DNA from 2 places in the Methylocystis borbori genome. Region 1 is predicted to be linked to the other one. Evidence: predicted binding sites of a transcription regulator. Region 1 holds the regulator's gene; the other holds the start of a gene.
What was found. Region 1 encodes PhoB, which activates phosphate uptake and scavenging genes when phosphate is short. Its sites were predicted from a motif close to TGTCATNNANCTGTCAT; they were not measured.

Region 1 (5,685 bases):
CGTCGAGGCGGCGGGCCGGCTTGGCGCCGGCGCGTCGCGGCGCGCCATCACGCCTGCCCCGGCGCGAGGCACCAGCAGAGCACGCCCTTCTGGACGTGCAGCCGGTTTTCGGCTTCATCGAAGACGACCGACTGCGGCCCGTCGATCACCTCCTCCGTGACCTCCTCGCCCCGATGCGCCGGCAGGCAATGCATGAAGACCGCATGTTTCGCGGCGGCGCGCATCAGCTTGGCGTCGACCTGATAGGGCGCGAGCGCGGCGCGGCGGAACTCTTCGTCGGCGTCGCCCATCGACACCCAGCAGTCGGTAATGACGGCGTCCGCGCCCGCGACCGCCTCATAGGCGTCGCGCATGAGATTGACCGCCGCGCCATTGGCCTTCGCCCAGGCGACGATCTCCGCCGATGGCGCAAGCTCGGCCGGCGTCGCGACATTGATGGTGAATCCGAGCCGCGCCGCCGCGTGAATCCAGCTCGCAAGCACATTATTGGCGTCGCCGCTCCAGGCGACCGTGCGGCCCTCGATCGGCCCGAGGCGCTCCTCGAAGGTCAGCACATCCGCCATCACCTGGCAGGGATGCGAGAATTTGGTGAGGCCGTTGATGACGGGGATCGTCGCGTAACGCCCGAGATCGACAAGATCGTCATGCGAGAGAATGCGGATCATGATCGCGTCGAGGAAGCGCGACAGGACGCGCGCCGTGTCGGCGATGGTCTCGCCGCGCCCGAGCTGCATTTCGGCGCCCGTCAGCATGATGGTCTCGCCGCCAAGATCGCGCATGGCGACGTCGAAAGAGACTCGCGTGCGGGTCGAAGGCTTGTCGAACACCATGCCGAGATATTTGCCCGCGAGCGGGCGCTCTTGCGGCTCGACGCCTTTGACGCGGCGCGCCTTCAGGGATCTGGCGATCTCCAGAATGCGGCGCAGCTCTTCGCCGGAATGATCGGAGAGATCGAGAAAGGAGCGCGGACGCGTCACCGAATGCGCGGTCATCACGCCGCTCCCACTTTCTCGGCCGGGGCGGCGAGGCGCGCGCAAGCGGCCGAGAGCCGGGACACGGCCTCGGCGATGTCGGCTTCGTCGATGATGAGCGGCGGCAGCAGGCGCACGACATTGTCGCCGGCGAGCACGGTCAAGAGCCCCTGCGCGCGGGCGGCCGCCGCGAAATCGCCGTTGGGGATGCGCGTCTTGAGCCCGAACATCAAGCCTTCGCCGCGCACCTCCTCGATGATCGCCGGATAGCGGTCTTCAAGCTCGGCGAGCCTTTGCCGCAACAGCGCGCCAAGGCGCGCGACGCGCGCGAGGAAGCCCTCGCCCAGCACGATGTCGAGCACCGCCGCGCCGACCGACGCCGCCAGCGGATTGCCGCCGAAAGTGGAGCCATGCGCGCCGAGCGTCATCCCCTTGGCCGCTTCGCGCGTCGAAAGACAGGCGCCGATCGGAAAGCCGCCGCCAAGTCCCTTGGCGAGCGCGGCGATGTCGGGCGCGACGCCAGCATGTTCGCAGGCGAGGAATGTGCCGGCGCGGCCGACGCCGCATTGAACCTCGTCGAAAACGAGCAGCAGGCCGCGCGCGTCGCAGAGCGCGCGCAACTTCGTCAGAAAGGCGGCGGAAAAGACGCGCAAGCCGCCTTCGCCCTGGATCGGCTCCAGCAGGACGCCCGCCGTTTCATTCGTGATCGCGGCTTCGACCGCCTCGAAGTCGCCGAAGGGAACCTGGTCGAAGCCCTCGAGCGGCGGACCGAAGCCTTCGAGATATTTGGCGTTGCCGCCGGCGGCGATGGTCGCAAGCGTGCGGCCGTGAAAGGCGCCCTCGAAGGTGATCAGCCGATAGCGCTCGGGCTGGCCGTTCGCCGCATGATATTTCCGCGCGGTCTTGATCGCGCATTCCACGGCCTCGGCGCCGGAATTAACGAAGAAGACAAGATCGGCGAATGTCGCCGTGCAGAGACGCTCGGCGAGACGCTCCGCCTGAGGGATGCGATAGAGATTGGAGACGTGCCAGGGGGACTCGGCGGCGCGCTTCAAAGCCTCGACGAGATGCGGATGATTATGGCCGAGCGACAGCACGGCGACTCCCGCGCCGAAATCGAGATAGCGGTCGCCGTTCTCGGCGGTCAGCCACGCGCCTTCTCCGCGCGTGAAGGCGAGATCGGCCCGCGCATAGGTCGGAAACAGCGCTGACGTCAAAAGTCCTGCTCCATCAGGCCCGCCGCCGCAGGGGCCAGAAAAACAAAGCGCCGCCTTTTTAGGGCGGCAGTTCAAGACGGGATTTTAAGCTTGCGGCGCGGCGCGGTCAAATCCATGGCGGGCCGTGGTTTGTCGGCGGCGAACCGCGGCGGCAAGCGAGGCTTTGGAGAAGATAAAAATGAGTCTCATGGGCGCCGCCCACAGCGAAAGACTGTTGAGAACCCCCTCTTGCGCTTGCCAGCGGGACTCTCGCGTGATTCAAAATAAATCCATGAGTTTTTAGTGAGCGCCCGCGGCGTGGGTTGGGGCGCGTTCTCTCGAGTGTTGATGCGCGTTTCATCGCCGCTGCGCCTAAACGCCAGCGCTGCGGTCGGGGAAAGACTCCGATCCGCGCTCGACCCGATGGAGGGGAGAATCCAATGTCATGGACCGACGAACGCGTCGAACTGCTGCGCAAACTGTGGACCGACGGCTTGAGCGCAAGCCAGGTGGCCGCTGAACTTGGACCCGGCATCACGCGCAACGCCGTGATCGGCAAGATTCATCGCCTGGGACTCGCCGAGCGGGCGAAGACGGCGGCGGCGCCACGGCCGCGCGCGGCCAAACCGCCGCGTCAGAACCAGGCGCGCATGAACGGCGCGCCCACGCATGGCAATCTCGCTTTGGCCTTCGCGCCGCACGCCCTCGCCGCGCCCCGCGTTGCGCGGGAGGAGGAAGTGGTCATCCCCATTTCGGAGCGCGTGACGCTGATGGAGCTGCGCGAGTCCATGTGCCGCTGGCCGATGGGCGATCCGACGACGCCGGAATTTCGTTTCTGCGGCGGCAAGGCGACGGTCGGCGGCGGACCCTACTGCGGCTATCATGCGCGGGTCGCCTATCAGCCGGCGCAGGACAGACGCCGCGCGCGCGATCAATTGCGGGCGCAACGCTACGCGTGATGCGCGGCGCGTCGCGCCGTCTACGCGCGAACGGCTCGGCGGCGTTCGCGATGCGTAACGAACGTCATGGATGTCGCTCAGGATTTCCGCTCGGGACTGCGCCTCGGCGGGAATGACGCCAAGCGCATGGATCAATCAGATCCGTATCAGTCGTGTCCGAAAGTCTCGTCGAAGGAATAGCCGGCGCCGCGCACGGTGCGGATCGGATCCTTTTCGCGGCCGCGGATCAGCGCCTTGCGGAGCCGGCCGACATGCACGTCGACCGTGCGCTCGTCGATCTCCGCCGACATGCCCCAGACGCTGTCGAGAAGCTGCGCGCGGGTGAAGACGCGGCCGGGCTTCTCCATGAAATATTCGAGCAGCCGGAATTCGGTCGGGCCGAGATGGATTTCACGCCCGCCGCGCCGCACGCGGCGCGTGTCGCGGTCGAGGTCAATGTCGCCGAGCGTGAGCTTAGACGCGACGCGCTCGGGACGGGCGCGACGCAGCAGCGCCCGCACCCGCGCCATGAGCTCTGGCGTCGAGAAGGGCTTGACGACGTAATCGTCGGCTCCGACCGAGAGGCCGCGCACGCGCTCCCCTTCCTCGCCGCGAGCGGTGAGCATGATCACCGGCATGTCCCTCGCGCTGTCGCGCGCGCGCAGGCGCCGGCAAATCTCCAGGCCGGAGACGCCCGGCAGCATCCAGTCCAGAATAACAAGATCGGGCGGCGACTCGGCGAGCCGCAGCTCCGCTTCGTCGCCATTGTCGACATGCTCGACCTGATAGCCTTCCGCCTCCAAATTATAGACCAGCAGCGTCGCGAGCGAGGTCTCGTCCTCGACGAGGAGAATGCGCGGCGCGCGATCGCCTTTCCCGTTCCGCTGAAGGACTGCGGAAGTCGTTTCGTTCATTGCGCCGCCTCGTCCTTGACCCCGAAGTCAGGTGCGCGCGATTTGGGCCGCTCCACCGGCATCGCCTCTCCGGTGACGAGATAGACGACAGTCTCGGAAATATTCGTGGTGTGGTCGCCGATCCGCTCGAGATTTTTCGAGCAGAACAGAAGATGCGTGCAAAAGGAGATGTTGCGCGGGTCCTCCATCATGAAGGTGAGGAGGTCGCGAAACACCGAATCCTCGAGCGCGTCGAGATCGGTGTCGTTTTCCCAGACCGCGCGCGCCCGCTCGGTGTCGCGCAGCGCATAGGCGTCGAGCGCGTCCTTCAATTGCATGGCGGCGATTTCGTGCATCGACTTGAGGCCGACGATGGCGCGCGGCACGCGCGCCTCCGAGGCGATCTTCAGCGTGCGTTTGGCGATGTTCTTGGCGAGATCGCCGACCCGCTCTATGTCGCCGGAGATGCGGATCGCGGCGATGCATTCGCGCAGATCCACCGCGAGCGGCTGGCGCCGCGCGATGGTGAGAATGGCGTTCTCCTCGATCTCGCGCTGCAGCGCGTCGAGCCGCGGGTCGCTGGAGACGACGCGATGGGCGAGATCGATGTCGAAGGCCGACAGCGCGTCCATGGCCTCGGCCAGCATCTTCTCCGCGACGCCGCCCATTTCGGCGATGCGCCGGCCGAGGGCTTCGAGGTCACGGTCATAGGATTTGACGATATGGTCGCTCATGAGCGCCGTCCTTGGATCGCTGGTTAGCCGAAACGGCCGGTGATATAGTCGAGCGTGCGCTTTTCTTGCGGCTTGTTGAACACGTCGTCGGTCTCACCGAATTCGACAAGCTCGCCGAGATACATGAAAGCGGTATAGTCGGAGACGCGCACCGCCTGCTGCATGTTGTGCGTGACGATCGCGATGGTGTAGCGGGAAGACAATTCGTCGATCAGCTCCTCGACCTTCGCCGTCGAGATCGGATCGAGCGCAGAACACGGTTCATCGAACAGAATAATCTCAGGCTGCACCGCCACGCTGCGGGCGATGCACAGGCGCTGTTGCTGGCCGCCGGAAAGACCGAGTCCGCTGGTCTGGAGCTTGTCCTTCACCTCATCCCACAAGGCGGCGCCGCGCAGCGCGGCCTCGACGCGGGCGTCCATGTCGGCGCGCGGCAGCTTCTCGTAGAGCCGGATGCCGAAAGCGATGTTTTCGTAGATCGACATCGGAAAGGGCGTCGGCTTTTGAAAGATCATGCCCACCCGGGAGCGCAACGCGTTGAGGTCGATCGCCGGATCGAGAATATTTTCGCCGTCGAGCAGCACCTCGCCTTCGGCGCGCTGGCCGGGATAGAGATCGTACATGCGGTTCAGGACGCGCAGCAGCGTGGACTTGCCGCAGCCCGACGGGCCGATGAAAGACGTCACCTTATTCGTGTATAGCGGCATGGTGACGTTTTTGAGCGAATGCGACTCGCCGTAGTAGAAGTCGAGATTGCGCATCGAGACTTTGGTCAGCGGTTCCTTTACCTGGGCGATTTGAGCAGCGGCGTTCATTTCGATTTCCTCCGCCCGGCGCTGAGGGCGCGGGCCGCGATCGAGAGAGCGAGAACAGCGACGGTGATGAGCAGCGCGCCCGTCCAGGCGAGTTGCTGCCAGTCCTTGTATGGCGAGAGCGCGAACTGGAAGATGACG
Region 2 (5,685 bases), on a different contig from region 1:
AGACGCGCTCATGAACATGGGGCTTCTTTTGCAAGCCGGATTAAGGGCTCTCCTACCCGTTCATGAACGGGAAGGCGTCGCGCTGCCAGGCAAATCCTCGCCGAGTGATCCAGCCGAATTGGTCGAAGCGCAAGAAAACTATGCCGCCGTATTTCAGTCAGGCGTCGAAGCCTCGACCGAGCAAAAAGCGAAAGCTTTCCAATCGCTTCAGCTCGCGGCGGAAAAGTTAGCAAGCGCCGGCTATCGGCAATTCTCCAAATCTCTTTCGAACTGGATAAAGACACACGGTCGTTGATGCTTTAGCCCTTTTCGGCCAGCGACGCGCCGAAGCCCAGCATCAGGCCGCGCAGCTCCGGCTCGTCCACGAGATCGGCGGCGACCTCATAGTGAAACCACTGCGTCGCGCGCTGTTTCTTTTCCGGCCAGTCCTTGCGCTGGCGCAGGAAACGCAGCGGAAAGACCTCGACGCGGCAGTCGAGCGTCGCGCCGCCCTTCAGGCGCTTTTCGTAATGATAGTCGCCGAGCTTGACCTTTTCGACCTTGCCGAGGAGGCCGGCCTCCTGCAGCGCTTCGATCGCCGCGGTGATATGCGGCTTGCGGCCTTTCATCGGCCAGCCCTTGGGGATCACCCAGCGCTTGGTGTCGCGGGAGGTGGCGAGCAGGACTTCGACGCGGCCGTCCTTCAGCCGCCAGGGCAGCGCCGCATATTGCACGCGCGGCTCCGGCCCCGCGCCTTCCCGCTTTTTCTTGACCTTGGGAACTTTCATGCGGCGATCCTCGCCAGAGCGTAACAGGTCGCGGCGATAAAAGCGGCCATGGGCATGGTGATGATCCAGGCGACGACGATGTCCTTGGCGACGTTCCAGCGCACCGCCGAAGTTCGCCGCGCCGCGCCGACGCCGACGATGGCGCCGGTGATCGTATGCGTCGTAGAGACGGGCACGCCCAATCCCGTCGCCAGAAAGAGCGTGACCGCGCCACCGGTTTCGGCGCAAAAGCCCTGCATCGGAGTCAGCCGCGTGATTCTCGACCCCATTGTGCGCACGATTCGCCATCCGCCGAAAAGCGTGCCGAGGCCCATCGCCGCCTGGCAGGCGATGACGACCCAGAACGGCACATGGAACTTCCCCTCGATCGCGCCATGCGAATAGAGCAGCACCGCGATCACTCCCATGGTCTTCTGCGCGTCATTGCCGCCATGGCCCAAAGAATAGAGCGAGGCCGACACGAATTGGAGGGAACGGAAGAAGGCGTCGACCGCGCCCGGCGTCTTGCGCACGAAAATCCACGACACGGCTAGGACGAGCGCCAGCGCCAGCAGGAACCCCAGCGCCGGCGACAGCACGATCGCGGCGGCGGTCTTGGCGAGACCCTCCCAGACGATCGCCGAGGTTCCGACCTTGGCGACGCCAGCGCCGACGAGGCCGCCGACGAGCGCATGCGAGCTCGACGAAGGAATGCCCAGCGTCCAGGTGATGAGGTTCCAGACGATCGCGCCCATCAGCGCGCCGAAAATGACGAAATCGTCCACGATCTCCGGCGAGATGATGCCGGCGCCCACTGTCTGCGCCACATGCAGGCCGAAAAACAGGAAGGCGACGAAGTTGAAGAAGGCGGCCCAGAAGACGGCGAGTTGCGGCCGCAGCACGCGCGTCGAGACGATCGTCGCGATGGAATTGGCGGCGTCGTGGAGGCCGTTGAGGAAGTCGAAAATCAGCGCGACCGCGACAAGGCCATAGAGATAGGCGGAGAAATCCTGCACGCTTCGTCTCTATGTGTGTTCCATGACGATGCCGGCGACGCGGTCGGCGACGTCCTCAAAACAGTCCACGACTTTCTCAAGATGGTCGTAAATCTCCGCGCCGACGATGAAGGCCATTGGATCGCTGTGGCGATGCGCCTGGAACAGCGCCTTGAGCCCCTGATCGTGAATGCCGTCGGCGTCGTCCTCTATGCGGATGACCTCTTCGCTGAAGGCGTTGAGCCTGGCGGCGTTCTGGCGCAGGGCGCGCAGGAGCGGAATCGCGTCGCGCGTCAGCTTCGCCGCCTCGACGATGATGTCGCCAATGCGGCGCATGGGGGGATCGAAATCGCGGGTCTCGTAGAGTAGCGTCGCCTTCGCGGTCTGGTGCATCTGGTCGATGGCGTCATCCATCGCCGTGATAAGATCGCGGATGTCGCTGCGGTCGAAAGGCGTGATGAAGGTTCGGCGCACGGCAAGCAGCACGTCGCGGGCGACGGCGTCGGCCTCGTGTTCCTTGCGGCGGATTTCCTGGCTGTGGACGAGAACGCCCTCGCCTCCTTCGAGCAGCGCCCGCAAGGCGAGCGAGCCGGCGACCAGCGTCTCGGCGTGGCGCTCGAAGAGATCGAAGAAGCGCTCCTCTCCGGGCATAAGCGCCTGAAACCAAGACAGCATGGAGATTCCTCGCTCGCGCCGAATCGTCACAAAACTGTCATAAATCGGCTCGGCCACATAGCCGGGGCGGCGGGCGGCTGTAAAGCGGCAAAGCGTCCGTTGGGCGCGATTATCTCGCGCCTTCAGGCGCAGCCTGCCCGTCCGGCTTGCTTAACGCCAGCGCGTCGTCCGACGTGAGCGCGCTCTCCTCGTCGGGAGCATTCTTGCGGCGAAGCAGCTCGCGAAGATGCGCCTTGACCGGCGCCGGCAAGGCGGAGCGGCTCAACGCGACGAGTTTCTCGCCATTATAGACGAAAGGGCCGTTCGGCTCGACAACGACGTCGCCCGACCGCAATGTCGGGTCGGTGAGGGACAGGCGCAGGAAATGCGCCTGCGACGTGGCGGGATCATTGCAGGAACAGTCCTTGGTGACCTTTTCCCGAAACTTGAAAGCCGTCGGAAGCGCCGAATAGCGTTGCCCTTTGGCGTTGCGCGCATATTCGATGCCGCCGCCCTCATAGGCTTCGACGCTTGCGGAGGGGCAGAGGAATTCGCACGACTGCTGGCGCGTCGCCTGCGACGATCGCACGAGCGGAAAGTAGTAACCGTCGCATGCGCGCACGCAATAGGCGCCGGAGCCGCCCTCCGGCCGCGGCGCGGCCGGCGCGCCGTTCGATCCATCGCGCGGTCCTTGCGAAGAAGGCGCCCTGGGCGCGGAAGGCCCTGGACCGAACAGAAAATCGAACAGGCTTTCCTGGGCCGGAACGGCGCGCGGCGCGAGCGCCAGCCCAAAAGCGAGCGCCCCTGCAATAACTGCCTGATGACGCCGAATGAGCCGCATCTTGCTCGTCCCGTCCCTTTGTCCGTCTGGCGACCCCGGCAGGATTCGAACCTGCGACCTACTGCTTCGAAGGCAGTTGCTCTATCCGGCTGAGCTACGGAGTCAAAACGCGTTGAAGTTATGGCGCGTCGAAGCTTCCGCCCGGACCCTATCACCCCCGGCCCGGCCGCTCCAGATGACTTACATACAGATCGCGTCATTTATGGCGACCCCGGCAGGATTCGAACCTGCGACCTACCGCTTAGAAGGCGGTTGCTCTATCCGGCTGAGCTACGGGGTCGAAGCGCCTCAATGCGTCCAGAGGCCGATACGGCTGGTTTTGAAATTGTCGGAATAGGACGCGCCGCGGCGGGCGGCGAGATCCGGCTTCGGCTCCTCGACGCGATAGGCGAGGCCGTTGCGCTCGGCATAGGCGATCGCCTCTTCCTTGGTGGCGAAGTTCAGGCGGATCTGCTGGCGCATGTCGCCGGAGCTCGTCCAGCCCATCAGCGGATCGATGCTGCGCGGCGACTCGGGATCGAAGGCCAGGCGCCAGGGCTTGACCGAACCAGGTCCTGATTGCGTGGCGCTCGGCGCCGGGCGAAAGATGCGTGCGGTCATGGCTTCCTCATAATGCGCCGCTGGCGGAACCAAGTCGCGAAATTCGGCGCGGAACGCGCAGGCTGGTCGGGGCAGCAGGATTCGAACCTGCGACCTGAAGTACCCAAAACTTCCGCGCTACCAGGCTGCGCTATACCCCGCCGGACGTTAAGACGCGCCAAAGCGGCCCTGCTCTCGGCGGCCCTTTCGCTAGCATGCGGCAGGCCGCCTCACAAGCGAAGCCCTCATTGCCGGAACAGGCGATGGCGCACCATGTCGCCGGGCGCGAGCGAAATGCGGCGCGCCGCGCCGGCGTTGAGTTCGATCACCGCCAGCGCCGGCTCGCCTGAGGAGATGATCTTTTCCGAAAAAGGCTCCGTGTCGGCGGCGATGGACGCCACCCTGCCGTCATGGGCGACGAACACCATGTCGAGCGGGATATGGGTGTTTTTCATCCACATGGAGACGGGCTCCTCGGATTTGAAATCGAAGAGCATGCCTTGATCCTGCGGCATGGATTTGCGGAACATCAGCCCACGCATGCGCGTCTTCGGCGTATCCGCGATTTCGACCTTAAACACATGTTCGCCCGTTGCGGTGACGATCCGCACCGTCTCCAGCGTCGGCTCGGCGCGGGCCTGACAGAAGGCCGCAAGCGCGCAGAACAGCGTCAAAACCCGCAGGAGCGAAAAGGGCCGCGACGCGCTCATCGGGGAAAACTCTCGAAAGCGACGTCGCATGTCGAATCGGACGGCGCTTTCAATGCGACGACGGCAGGCTCTTGGCGTCGAGCGGGCGCACCTCCGCCGCCATCAACCCCTTCGGACCGCCGCCGTAGCGCACCAGCACGCTATCGCCGGGCTTGAGCTCCGTCATGCCATAGCGGCGCACCGTCTCCATATGCAGGAAAATATCCTCGGTGCCCTCGCCGCGCGTGAGAAAGCCGAATCCTTTCACGCGATTGAACCATTTGACGATAGCGATCTCATAGCCGCTCGTCGGCGTGACCTGCACATGGGTGCGTCCGGCCATCGATTGGGATGGATGCACGGCGGTCGACTCGTCCATCGCGATGACGCGGAAGACCTGCATGCCTTTCGCGCGCTTTTGCGCCTCGCAGACGACGCGCGCGCCCTCGAAGGCGGTTTGCAGCCCGCTGCGGCGGAGGATGGTGACATGAAGAAGAATGTCGGCCGAGCCGTCGTCGGGAACGACGAAACCATATCCTTTCGCAACATCGAACCATTTTATGTGGCCGGCGATTTCAACAAGGTCCAGACCGGCTTCATCCGGCTCTGTTGCGTTCGCGGCGCCTAATTCATCATGAAAAGTCACTTTGGCTACCACTGACCAACTCCCCTGCTGATCCAGAGCAGCGACGCGCCGACGTAAAGCGATTCCCGTCAGCCCGAATCGTCGAGTCGCTCTGAATCACGTCGGTAGGATAGCATTCGCCGCGTTTCATCCAACCGCAATTTTTCCAAGCTTTGAGGGCCTGTGGATAGGCGCGCGCGCAGCCGCCCGTCGCGCCAAAACTCTCGCCTCGATGCTGAAACGATAAGCATTACCGGCTTGGCGCGCGCGCCGCGGCAGCGGCCAAAGCGCGCGACGGCGAAGAAATGTGGAGACTGCCGCCGCAAAAATCTCGAAGACATGTGGCGTCCGGGCAACATCTGCGGATTTGACAAATTCGCCCGGCGCGCGCAATCGAAACCGGCGGCGGCCTTGTCGCGGGGGCCATGGACCCGCTTTTCTTCCCGCCGCCGCTCGATCGGTTGGAGCCGCCGCAATGACCCATTCGTCGACCGCGCCCGCAACCGCGCCCCGGGGCGTTTCACAGAACGACGGCGCGAGCGCGCCTGTCGATTCC

Region 2: V3H18_RS03295 (DUF47 domain-containing protein) is a predicted target of PhoB. The motif match lies at 2,441-2,457, and genes of this name have one in related genera.

What each region holds. Positions count from the first base shown of each region.
Region 1 is NZ_JAZHYN010000016.1:23,351-29,035, forward strand. Features, by position in the region: gene V3H18_RS07280 (Hsp33 family molecular chaperone) at 1-48, opposite strand, end outside; gene argF (ornithine carbamoyltransferase) at 48-992, opposite strand; gene V3H18_RS07290 (aspartate aminotransferase family protein) at 992-2,188, opposite strand; gene V3H18_RS07295 (GcrA family cell cycle regulator) at 2,608-3,126, shown strand; gene phoB (phosphate regulon transcriptional regulator PhoB) at 3,273-4,019, opposite strand; gene phoU (phosphate signaling complex protein PhoU) at 4,016-4,732, opposite strand; gene pstB (phosphate ABC transporter ATP-binding protein PstB) at 4,756-5,547, opposite strand; gene pstA (phosphate ABC transporter permease PstA) at 5,544-5,685, opposite strand, start outside.
Region 2 is NZ_JAZHYN010000006.1:39,211-44,895, forward strand. Features, by position in the region: gene V3H18_RS03280 (hypothetical protein) at 1-295, shown strand, start outside; gene V3H18_RS03285 (NUDIX hydrolase) at 300-767, opposite strand; gene V3H18_RS03290 (inorganic phosphate transporter) at 764-1,762, opposite strand; gene V3H18_RS03295 (DUF47 domain-containing protein) at 1,772-2,416, opposite strand; gene V3H18_RS03300 (DUF2865 domain-containing protein) at 2,526-3,236, opposite strand; tRNA gene V3H18_RS03305 (tRNA-Arg) at 3,264-3,340, opposite strand; tRNA gene V3H18_RS03310 (tRNA-Arg) at 3,440-3,516, opposite strand; gene V3H18_RS03315 (ETC complex I subunit) at 3,525-3,836, opposite strand; tRNA gene V3H18_RS03320 (tRNA-Pro) at 3,900-3,976, opposite strand; gene V3H18_RS03325 (DUF192 domain-containing protein) at 4,061-4,525, opposite strand; gene V3H18_RS03330 (cold-shock protein) at 4,575-5,162, opposite strand; gene V3H18_RS03335 (aspartate aminotransferase family protein) at 5,605-5,685, shown strand, end outside.